Regions from separate parts of the Trichococcus flocculiformis genome, predicted to be linked through region 2. Evidence: riboswitches for the same ligand, from Rfam matches in the RefSeq annotation. Region 2 holds a riboswitch; each other region holds the start of a gene.
The links. A riboswitch is a leader RNA that binds a small molecule or an ion and turns the genes downstream of it on or off. The one in region 2 is predicted to bind lysine.

Region 1 (3,731 bases), 690 kb from region 2:
TGAAGCCACGAAGAATGATTCGAAATAACGGAAATTATTTCCGGAAATCGATTTGGTCGTAAAGAACAATTCCGAAACGGAGATGACGTTCAACACGGACGTATCCTTGATATTGATGACGAATTCATTCCCTGTCGCCGGCAAGATATTCCGGATGACCTGAGGCATGACGACATTGCGCATCGTTTGCAGGTGGTTCATCCCAATTGCTTGGGCTGCTTCGAATTGCCCTTTGTCGATGGAAATGATTCCACCGCGGACAATCTCCGACATGTAAGCACCTGTATTGACCGATACGATAAGCAACGCTGCGAAGATACGGTTCATGTCAATATCAAACGCCAGAGCCGCGCCATAATAGATGACCATTGCTTGAACGATCATCGGCGTACCACGGAAAATTTCGATGTAGCATGACAGCAAAAAATTCACCACATTGTACACATGTTTTTTCCATCCCGATTCAGCAACCGGAATCGTACGGATGACACCAATCATAAGACCGATTCCCAACCCAATGATGGTCCCGATTAAAGCTATATATAATGTTGTCCACGCACCTGATAAAAACTGTCTCCAGTTTTCTTCGATGATGCGGATAACCCAACTAAACTCCATTTAATTTATGCCCCTTTTTGATGTCCCATCCACCAGAATTATTCAGCTGATGGTTGGTTTTTGATTGCTTCTTCCATCATTTGGATTCGTTCTTCTTCGGTGATACCGCTCAGAATCTCGTTGATCTGATCTTTCAATTCGCTTTCTTTGATCAAGCCGATTGCGATCTCTGAATCAGCCACGGATAATTCAAACGTATCCGCTTGATCCAATTCGATCATTTTAAAAGCTGAATTGGCTGCTGAAGCGCTGATTGCTTCCGGGCGTTCCGAGACATAAGCATCGATTGTGCCTGACTCCAATGCGACGCGCATAGATGTGAAACTATCCATTGCCGGTTGCTTTTGCACGCCTTCAATCTGATCGATGACGCCATAGTGTAACGTGTTCAACTGTGCAGTGACTTTTGCATCAGCGAAGTCAGCCAAAGTTGTTGCATTTGCATAAGCCCCATCAGATTTTACGACCATTACCAATTCAGTTGTATAGTAGGAATCCGAGAAATCGATTGCTTCTTTGCGTTCATCTGTCGGAGACATACCTGCAACGATTGCATCGATTTTAGATGAAACCAATGCCGGAACCAGACCATCCCATTCTGTTTTGACGATGACCAATTCCTTGCCTAAGCCGTCCGCCACTTTTTGGGCCATCTGAACATCATAGCCATTTGCGTAACCGTCAGCGCCATCAATTTTCACTGCGCCATTGCTGTCATCATTTTGTGTCCAGTTAAAAGGCGGATATCCCGCTTCCATTCCGACTACGAATGCATCCGATTCAGCCGAACCATCTGCTGCCGATGAATCCTCAGTAGTTCCGTTACCGCAACCCGCTAAAATAAACAAACCCATCAAAGCCGCCATTGTTGTTTTCCATGTTTTTACTTTCATCTCTAGTTCCTCCTAATGTTTATAGTCCTATTTACATGCTCAAAAAAATTAAACAACCCTCTTGTCCAACTACGTTTTTGTCCACCTTTCTACCCATAGAGCGTCATAACAACGATAATTCAGTCCGTTTTTGTGCAAAAAAATAGACTATAAAGCAAAAGGCCCTATAATCCAGCTTCCTTCTGCCCGCAATACCGAAAGTACTCCACAAACGATTTTGGGCAAATCGTTCTGACAGTGCCAGGATTCTTAATCCTGACCCCAACACAGCCAATGCTGTATTTCGGCGAACACCCCTTTCAAATGGGCATTTTACTCTTGATGTCCGCAGCCTCTTCCATTATTGTATGATCGTATGACATTATTGTATGCTATTATACTGTACGTAATTTTAATTTGCAACAAAAAGAGCTTTGCTCAGCCAGCCAGTACCCTTCACGCACTGGCTGTCCTTGTTTTATTTCATTTTAAATACCGATTTTGGATGCTATACTGACTTTAATAACAAAAGGGAGGAACTGTTTCAATAATGTTTACTATTCTATTCGATTTGGATGATACCCTATACGACACATCAAGGCCGTTCTTCCAAACATTGGCAGATTACAGCTTTAGGAACAACTACAGTAACGAAGCCAGCTTCGCTCTTTTCCGCGAGCATTGTGACAACGCCTTCGACCTATTCTCCAGCGGGGAGCTGACGCTAGCCGAGTCACACATCATGCGCACACAGCATACATTCGCCGACTTGGGTCTTCCGCTCACCGCCGAAGAAGCGATGCACTTCCAGAAATCCTATCAAAAAAGGCAAGGGGAGATTGTGTTGAGTCCCGGTATCGAGCGGCTTTTGAATGAACTGGAAAATAGAAATATACCAATTGCCGTCTTCACAAACGGTCCTGAAAAACACCAGATGAAAAAATTCAACGCCTTGAATCTGGAGCGATGGGTGCCGCCAGCACGCATCTTCATTTCCGAAAATATCGGTTGCCCAAAACCCTATGCCGAAGCCTTCGCGCATGTTCAGGAGTCTTTGAACGCAACTCCCGGCGAGCTGCTTTTCATCGGGGATACGTATGAAACGGATATCATCGGCGGTCAGGCTGCCGGTTGGACTACCTTGTGGTACAACCATCGCCGCAAGCAGGAGGATGAAAAAATGGTGCTGGAGCCAACCTTCTATTCTGTTGCGGAAATGCACCAAGCCATAAATGACAACATCTCAAAACGAAAGGAAATGTGACCTATGATCCAGACAAAATTAGCCATCATCGGGGTCGGCCATGTCGGTTCCCAGGTATTGACCGACTGCAGTCACCTCAACTTATTTTCCGATATCATCCTGATCGACAGCAACAAGGACACGGCAAGAGGCGAGGCTCTTGACCACCGCCATGCGTTGGCCGCCAGCTACCGGACAAACAGTAAAATATACGCCGGCGATTACGCGGATTGCGCCGATGCCGACATCATCATCATTTCCGCGGGCGTCAGTGAGAAGCCGCGCCCGGGTGAAGATATGCCGCCAAGAGCGTTGATGGGCAAAGAGAATGCCATTGAAATACGCAAAATCATGACAGGCATCACCCGGTACACAAAAGATGCCATCATCATCCTGATAACGAATCCGGTCGATACAATCACCTACATCGCCGAAAATGAGTTCAACTATCCGAAAGGCAAGATTTTCGGCACCGGAACGACTTTGGATACTTTCCGCTACCGTCAGATTGTTGCTGCCCACTATCAGGTCGATCCAAAGAACGTCAGCGGCTACATCATGGGCGAACACGGCAGTACCGCCTTCCCGGCTTTCAGCAGCACGACTGTGGGTGCGCTCACCCTTTCCCAAAGCGATGCTTTATTAATGCCCGCGATACCATTGGACCAGGAATTCGTCAGCCAAGAAGTGGTCCACACGGCATCTGATGTCTTCAACTGGAAAGGCTGGACCAATTCAGGCATCGGGGAAGTCGCAGCGGCCTTGGCCCGCGCTGTCATGCTGGACGAGAAAAGCATCTTCCCTGTGACCGCAACTGTCAATGGCTTATACAACTGCCACGGCGAAGCGGCCTTCAGCATGCCTTGCATCATCGGCAGGAACGGCTTGGAGAAACAGATCCCTTTGCCGCTGGATAATGAGGAATACGAAAAACTGAAACTCTCCATCAAAGATATTCAATTTACGCTGCAATCCGTGAAATAGGAAAAGCGCAACCG
Region 2 (3,731 bases):
TCCTTGATGGAAGCATAGACCGCCTTGTCGTAACTCCGGATCGTCCCTGTCAATTCAGCCTTTCCGGCCACGATATTGCGGGCTTCCCCGGCATGCAGCGTACCGATGTTCACGACAGCTGGTTGCAGCGGATCGAGATCGCGGGCCAGAATGTTCTGGACCGAAAGCAGGATCTGCGCGGCGGCAATCAAGGCATCCTTGCCGAAGTGCGGCTGCCCGGCATGCGAGCTGACGCCTTCAAGCGTGATGTCGAATTCACCGTTGCGCGCCATCAATGGACCCTTGGCCAAGCCGAGAATACCTTCCGGCAGGCTCGGATACAGGTGGTAACCGTAGATTTTTTCGACCTGCAACTCCTGCAGGATACCAGAATCCATGATCCATTTCGCACCGCCTGGCCCTTCCTCAGCGGGCTGGAAGACCAAAACGACTGATTTTTCCAGCATCGGCAGGGACTTCAGGTATTTCGCGAAACCCAACAACAGGGCCATATGCCCATCGTGTCCGCACGCATGCATTTTTCCAGGGTGAAGGGAAGCGAAATCCGCTCCAGTTTCCTCGGTTACCTCAAGGGCATCCATGTCCGCACGGAAAGCAACCGCTGCCGGGGACTTACCCTCCAGAACTGCTACCCAGCCCGTTTCGGCGGTGCTGATCGGTTCATAACCGAACGCCACCAGCTTCTGGCGGACGTATTCCGAAGTCAGCGGCAGATCGAAACCGATCTCCGGAATCTGATGGAGTTCCCTTCGGATCATTTTCACCGTATCGTATAATTCTGCAATCTGCATGCTGTTCACCTGGTCCCTCCGCGTGTAGTTATTAGTCTCTTAAGTCAGCCAACAATTGAGTTTTTTCGCTTGTCTTTTCGTCCTTCATCTTCACGATTTTTGCAGGGGATCCCGCAACTACCGCGTTAGCCGGTACGTCTTCCAATACGATCGCGCCTGCTGCGACAACAGCGCCTTCGCCGATGTGCACGCCTTCGATGATGACAGCGTTCGCGCCGACCAAAACACCGTCTTCGATGATGACTGGTGATTTCGATGGTGGCTCAAGAACACCTGCAACCACTGCGCCTGCTCCGATGTGGCAGTTTTTGCCGATCGTGCCGCGTGCGCCGACTACTGCGCCCATGTCGATCATTGTGCCTTCGCCGATGACGGCGCCGATGTTGATGACAGCCCCCATCATGATCACAGCGCTCTTGCCGATTGTTACATGATCACGGATGAATGAGCCAGGCTCGATGCGTGCATCGATTTTGGTAGTGTCCAACAGCGGAATCGCAGAATTGCGTCTGTCGTATTCCATGACTTGATCCTTGATCTTGTCTTTGTTTGCTTCCAAGAAAGGATAAATCGCTGAAGCGTCTCCGAAGACTGTGTAGCTGTCTCCGCTTCCGAAGAATTTCAAGCCTTCGTAGGCAGGATTTTCAAAATCCCCCTTGATGTAAAGTTTTATAGGTGTTTGCTTTTCGGCAGCTTTGATGTAAGCAGCGATTTCATAAGCATCTGTCAATAATAGTTCGCTCATTTTATGTTTCCTCCCGATCATTTTTTTCTGTTCCAACATGCCCATTATAGCATGCCAGCCTATTTTTGCCCTATGCGGCGGACGACCGTTTGTTCCTGAAATGCAAAAAAAATAGCGGTAAGCGAGTGCTTACGGCTACGGAGACCTGCATTCGCCCAACCAAGCTAAAGCGCAATCCTTTGTCATCGGGCAACGACAATGGAACAGCCCCACATTTGTTCAACCTGGGTCCAGCATTCGCATGCTTCGGCGACCGTCCCTTTCCCTTGCGGTACTCTTGACCAGCCGCGACCTCTTTTCGCTTGGCGATTCATTTATTTTTCTAATCGTACACTTATCCGGCAATCCTGTCAACCGCTCTGGCACAGAAGCTTCTTTCCGCTTGTCCTTTGCGTGTTTTTGAGGTAATTGTTTGGATACGAACGGGGCTCCGGATCGGAAAGTGCCGGGAAGGATCGGCCGCCCCTATGTGAAAACGCTCATTAAACTCGCGAATTTCTAATTTTCAGCCCGGAGGATACAAATTTGCATAGAAATACGCCTGCAATCGTGTTATGTTATTTTCATGAGTTTGGACGTCAGCAGTCGGTTGGCGCATGTTCGGCTATACATTAGATCAAGGATATTTCATCCGGAGGAGATAATAAATTATGAGTAGAGAAACGAATCGTTTTGTCAAGCAACTGAAAGGATCGCCCATCCGTAACTTTGACGCCGCCATCAGTGATGTGAAGGACCTGATCCGTTTCACGATGGGAGAACCTGATTTCGATACGCCGGATTTCATCAAGGCTGCCGCCACAGAGGCTTTGAACCAGAATCAAACGCACTATGCCCCTTCTGCCGGTGTTCTCGAGACCCGCAAGGAAATCGCAAAATTCATGGAGCGGAAATACGGCTTGCACTACAACCCGGAGACCGACATCGTCCTGACGGTCGGCGCAACGGAAGCGATTACTGCCTCGATGTTCGCGCTGATGAACCCGGGCGATAAGGTGATCATCCAATCGCCTGCTTTTCCGCAGTATGAATACGTTACGCATTTGGCGGGCGGGCACAGCGTCAAGATCGACACTTCGGAGACCGGCTTCCTGATCACACCGGAGGACCTGACGACTACGTTGGATGCGAATCCGGAAACGAAGATGATCGTGCTGACCTATCCCAACAATCCGACCGGCGCGACTTACACAAAAGAAGAAGTCGAAGCATTGGCCGCGGTCATCAGGAAATATGATGTTTTCGTGCTAAGCGATGAGATCTACAGCGAACTGACCTACGACGGTGGTCATACATCCATTGCCGAGTTTATCCCTGAGCAGTCGATCGTGATCAATGGCACTTCGAAAAGCTATGCGATGACCGGCTGGCGCGTCGGCTTTGTCGCTGCCAAAGCAGACTTGATCCGCGAAATTTTGAAATATCACCAAAGTCTGGTCACATGCGGTTCCACGCCTGCACAAATGGCGGCTGGCGTGGCCTTCCGCGACGGCGATGAAGTGACAGCCACGATGAAAGCCGCCTACCGCAAACGCCGGGACATCCTGTTGGAAGGTCTGACTGCTGCTGGTCTGAAGATGAACAATCCGGATGGTGCCTTCTACCTGTTCCCGCGCATTCCCGAGCAATACGGCGACGATGATTGGAACTTCTGCATCGACCTCGCGCGTAAAGCCGGCGTCGGCGTCATCCCTGGATCGGCTTTCGGCGAATCAGGAGTCGGCTATTTCCGCATGAGCTACGCCGCCAGCGATGAGAATGTCATCGAAGGCTGCCGAAGGATCGTTGCCTTCCTGGAAGAATTGAACAAGAAATAAGGGAATAAATGTTGAACCGCACCGCACAATCGGGCGATTGTGCGGTTTTTTTCTGTTGACTTTTCAGCCGGGGATACGGCTAACATTTTCGCTTTTTCGTATTTTTGCTTTTTGCTCCGGCGAGAGCCGGTCTCGCCGGAGGTCCGGCTAACATATCAGTTGTTTCCTCCGGTTAGGGTGGCTTCCCCGGATGTAGTGGCGGTATTTTAATTTATTCTCCGGCTAAAGTCTCCTTCGCCGGAAGAGCAGTCACACCGCCCTCCTCCGCACCAAAAAGAAGTGCGCGCCGGATTAACAGCCGGCGCACACTTCTTTACTTCATTCAATTACTCGGCAGCCATCGCTTCGGCTTCCATCTCGCGGATCGATTCCGCGACC
Region 3 (3,731 bases), 390 kb from region 2:
CTTTGTACAAAGTACTGGGCGGAGCGAAACGGAAAATCGAGACTGCCTACACCATCAGCGACAATCCCATCGATGAGATGCTGCGCGACAGTATGCAGGCCGTTCAGGACGGCTTCAGCATCCTGAATGTGAATGTCGGTAAGCAAAGGCTCAAAGATGTGGATAGTTTGCTGGCTATCCGCAAGGCCGTCGGACCGGGCATCCGTATCCGGGTCGAGGCAAATCAAGGCTGGAGCCCCCAGGATGCGATCCGCATCATCAGTCTGCTGGAGGATAAGGACATGCAGACCGAGCTGGTGGAACAGCCGGTGAAGGCGCACGATCTGGCCGGCCTGAAATTTGTGAAGCAACATGTCCAAACACCGATAGTGGCCGACGAGAGTATTTTTTCCATGAAGGATGCCCTCCATATAATCCAGACACAATCAGCCGACCTCATCAACATCAAACTGATGAAAACCGGAGGCATTCACGAGGCCCTCAAAATCTGCACCGTGGCGGAAACCTACGGGGTGGATTGTATGATCGGTTGCATGCTGGAAAGCAAGATTTCGGTCAGTGCAGCGGCCCATCTGGCAGCCGCTAAAAACTGCATCACGATGGTCGACCTCATTGGGCCGTCGTTCTACAAAATCGAATCCTATGAGGGCGGTCCGCTGTTCACCGGAGGCACAATCAAGCTGGGGGATGCGAACGGCATCGGCATCAGTGCCTTTCCGAAGGCCCATTTCAAAAAGCTTGTAGTCATAAAATAAAAGATTTTTCCAGAGCGGTCATGGAAGGGGATTTCCATGAAGTTGAGGGAGTTCTATGTGAAGCGAGCCATCGGTTTTGTCATTGTTATGCTTCTTGTACTGATTATTTTATTGGTAAATAAATATCTGCTGCATCTTTTCTGACAAATACAAAACCCCTTTCGGAAATAAAAATTATTCCGGAAGGGGTTTTTGGGTTGTTCTAGATCAAACCAACTTTTTTCATGGCTGCGGCCAAACGGTCGATGACTGCTTGATCGGCATCCGTCAAAGGCAGACGCATCGGTCCGACATTGAAGCCCAACAATTGCATTCCTGCTTTGACTGGAATCGGATTCGGCTCCACGAACAGGCAGTCGATCAGTTCTTTGTACTCGGCCTGCATTGCTGCAGCTTTTTTGATGTCGCCATCTAGCCAAGCGTGGGTCATTTCGGCTGTAGCTTTCGGTGCGATATTGGCAAGGACGGAGATGACGCCTTTTGCGCCCAAGCTCATCAGCGGGATGATCGTGTCATCGTTACCCGAGTAGATGTCCAAACGATCGCCCAAAAGACGCAGGTTGTCCACTGCCTGGCCGAAGTTGCCGGTAGCATCCTTCAACGAAACGATGTTGTCGATTTTCGCCAACTCCACCAAAGATTCTGGGGTAATATTCTGACCGGTACGGCCAGGCACATTGTAAAGGACGATCGGCACTTTCACGCTGTTGGCGATAGCTTTGTAATGTTCAATCAAGCCTTTTTGCGATGTTTTGTTGTAGTAAGGGGTGACGCTGAGGATTGCATCCACACCCGTTGCTTCGACAGCGCGCGTCAATCCGACGCCGTGGCGCGTATCGTTGCTTCCGGCACCGCCGATGACGGGTACGCGGCCATTGACTTTTTCGACAGTGAAGCGGATCAGATCCAGCTGTTCCTCATCCGTCAGCGTGGAAGCCTCTCCGGTTGTTCCTGCGATAATGATCGAGTCGGTTCCGTTCGCAATCTGGAACTCGATCAGTTCTTCCAATACCTCGTAGTTGATTTCTTGGTTCTCCGTATCTTTAAACGGCGTAACAATAGCGACGCCTGAGCCTTCAAAAATAGCCATGCTTATCTTCCTCCTGAATTCTGTGTTTTATTTATGAATAGACAAAAAACGACTATGAGCAAATGGTCTCATAGTCGTTCAAAACAGGCTGCTTAAGCTGAAACATTGCATCCAGATAGTGAATTCCACCAATTTGCCCCAACGTGAGAAGCTCACCGAACAAAGCTGGGCGGCTTTGTCCGACAGTGCCAGATTTATTCAACCTTGGCCCCAATACAGAGTATTTCGGCAGCAACACCTTTCAGGGAACCCCTTACTGATTGTTAACCGCGACCTCTTCATCACATCGAATCGTATTTTGTTAACTCCACACTATCAAATACAAATCAGTCTGTCAATCATATTCTGAGTGGATGCTGAGAAAATGCTTTGAAAAAAATGGCAAAAAAGACACATTCGGTGACAGTGCATCCGGATGCTCCGGGAAAGCATATGCGCCAGCAATGTGATAAAATCAGGTTGAGGGAACGCTTTCGAGGGAAGTCCAGAAAGGGATTCCGGGATGTTTTGTTGCAGGCCATCCGCGCAGAGTTTGTCTCCAGCGCACCGGCAAGAATTTGAGAGGACGTGAAAACTGATGAAGATAGAACATGTTGCAGTCTGGGTGGATGATTTGGAGCTGATGCGCGATTTTTATGTTCGTTTTTTTGACGGAAAGGCTAATAAATTATATCGGAATCCTGAAAAAGACTTCCAATCTTACTTCATTACCTTCCGTGAAGGAGCCCGTTTGGAACTTATGAAGAGGATGAATGTCACGGAACGCTATCCTTTTGATATGCTGGGCTGGGCGCATCTGGCTGTCTCCGTCGGCAGCAAGCAGAACGTCGACTTTTTCACCGACAGGCTCATCAAAGCGGGGTACACATGCAAAAGCCAACCGCGCGTGACGGGGGATGGCTACTACGAAAGCATGTTCCTTGATCCAGAAAAGAATGTAATCGAAATCACCATCTGAAAGAACTATGAGGCCGAAAATCAGGGGGGCTGCCATGATGAAAAGAAACCATCTATTTGCCGATCAAACGAAAGCAGGAAGGGATATGCGCAAAAAGAGGACGCGCTTTCTGATTGCTGGAGCGATCGGTACCAGTATCGGCTTGACAGCCGGTTTCCTGTTACGTTGGGAATTGACCCCTTTGATCGGTTGGGACAGTGCCGCAATCATTTTATTGTATTTGCTGTGGAAGGATTTTCATCCTCATGATGGGACGGAAACGGAACGGATTGCGCAAGAAGAGGATATCCAATATTCGACGATCGATTTTTTTGTCCTGTTGGCATGTTTGATCAGTATCGGGGCTGTCGCGTTGATGTTGACCACCCAAGAACGCAGTTTCGAGACAATCGGATTTGGCCTGTTCAGCATCGTACTCTCCTGGACGACGGTGCATGGACTCTATATGTTACGGTATGCGGAACTGTATTATCGCGATGTGAACGGCGGCGTGGTTTTTGAAGGGACCGAGAAACCTAATTTTTGGGATTTCGCTTATCTGGCGTTCACAATCGGGATGACTTATCAGGTCTCCGACACTACTTTTACGACACCGGAATTTCGTAAGGCTGCGCTGGGGCACGCCCTGTTGTCCTTCATTTTCGGGACAGCCATCATTGCCACGACCATCAATTTTGTCGCTAGTTTGAGCAGATGAAGGAGGAGTTTATGCATGTTTTTTAAATCATTTTTTGATCCGCACATAGCGCAATTTTCCTATTTAGTGGGGTGTCAAAAAACGGGAGAAGCCATTATTATCGACCCCCTGCGGGCCTTGGATGATTATATCCAGGCAGCCGAGGATGAAGGATTGGTCATCACTGCAGCCACGGAAACGCATATCCATGCCGATTATGCATCCGGTCTTCAGGAAAGCGGAAGGCGCTTA

Region 1: it holds a riboswitch for lysine, as region 2 does, so the genes downstream of both, ACKPCD_RS07475 (ABC transporter substrate-binding protein/permease) here and dapD (2,3,4,5-tetrahydropyridine-2,6-dicarboxylate N-acetyltransferase) in region 2, are expected to answer to the same signal.
Region 3: it holds a riboswitch for lysine, as region 2 does, so the genes downstream of both, dapA (4-hydroxy-tetrahydrodipicolinate synthase) here and dapD (2,3,4,5-tetrahydropyridine-2,6-dicarboxylate N-acetyltransferase) in region 2, are expected to answer to the same signal.

What each region holds. Positions count from the first base shown of each region.
Region 1 is NZ_OY759718.1:1,542,365-1,546,095, reverse strand. It holds partial or broken gene ACKPCD_RS07475 (ABC transporter substrate-binding protein/permease) at 1-1,484, opposite strand, end outside; lysine riboswitch at 1,702-1,856, opposite strand; gene ACKPCD_RS07470 (HAD family hydrolase) at 2,041-2,754, shown strand; gene ACKPCD_RS07465 (lactate/malate family dehydrogenase) at 2,758-3,717, shown strand.
Region 2 is NZ_OY759718.1:2,228,516-2,232,246, forward strand. It holds gene ACKPCD_RS10670 (M20 metallopeptidase family protein) at 1-791, opposite strand, end outside; gene dapD (2,3,4,5-tetrahydropyridine-2,6-dicarboxylate N-acetyltransferase) at 823-1,536, opposite strand; lysine riboswitch at 1,696-1,841, opposite strand; gene ACKPCD_RS10680 (aminotransferase class I/II-fold pyridoxal phosphate-dependent enzyme) at 2,187-3,353, shown strand; gene scfB (thioether cross-link-forming SCIFF peptide maturase) at 3,680-3,731, opposite strand, start outside.
Region 3 is NZ_OY759718.1:2,617,466-2,621,196, reverse strand. It holds gene ACKPCD_RS12395 (dipeptide epimerase) at 1-755, shown strand, start outside; gene dapA (4-hydroxy-tetrahydrodipicolinate synthase) at 958-1,845, opposite strand; lysine riboswitch at 1,986-2,132, opposite strand; gene ACKPCD_RS12385 (VOC family protein) at 2,423-2,803, shown strand; gene ACKPCD_RS12380 (DUF1345 domain-containing protein) at 2,838-3,500, shown strand; gene ACKPCD_RS12375 (MBL fold metallo-hydrolase) at 3,516-3,731, shown strand, end outside.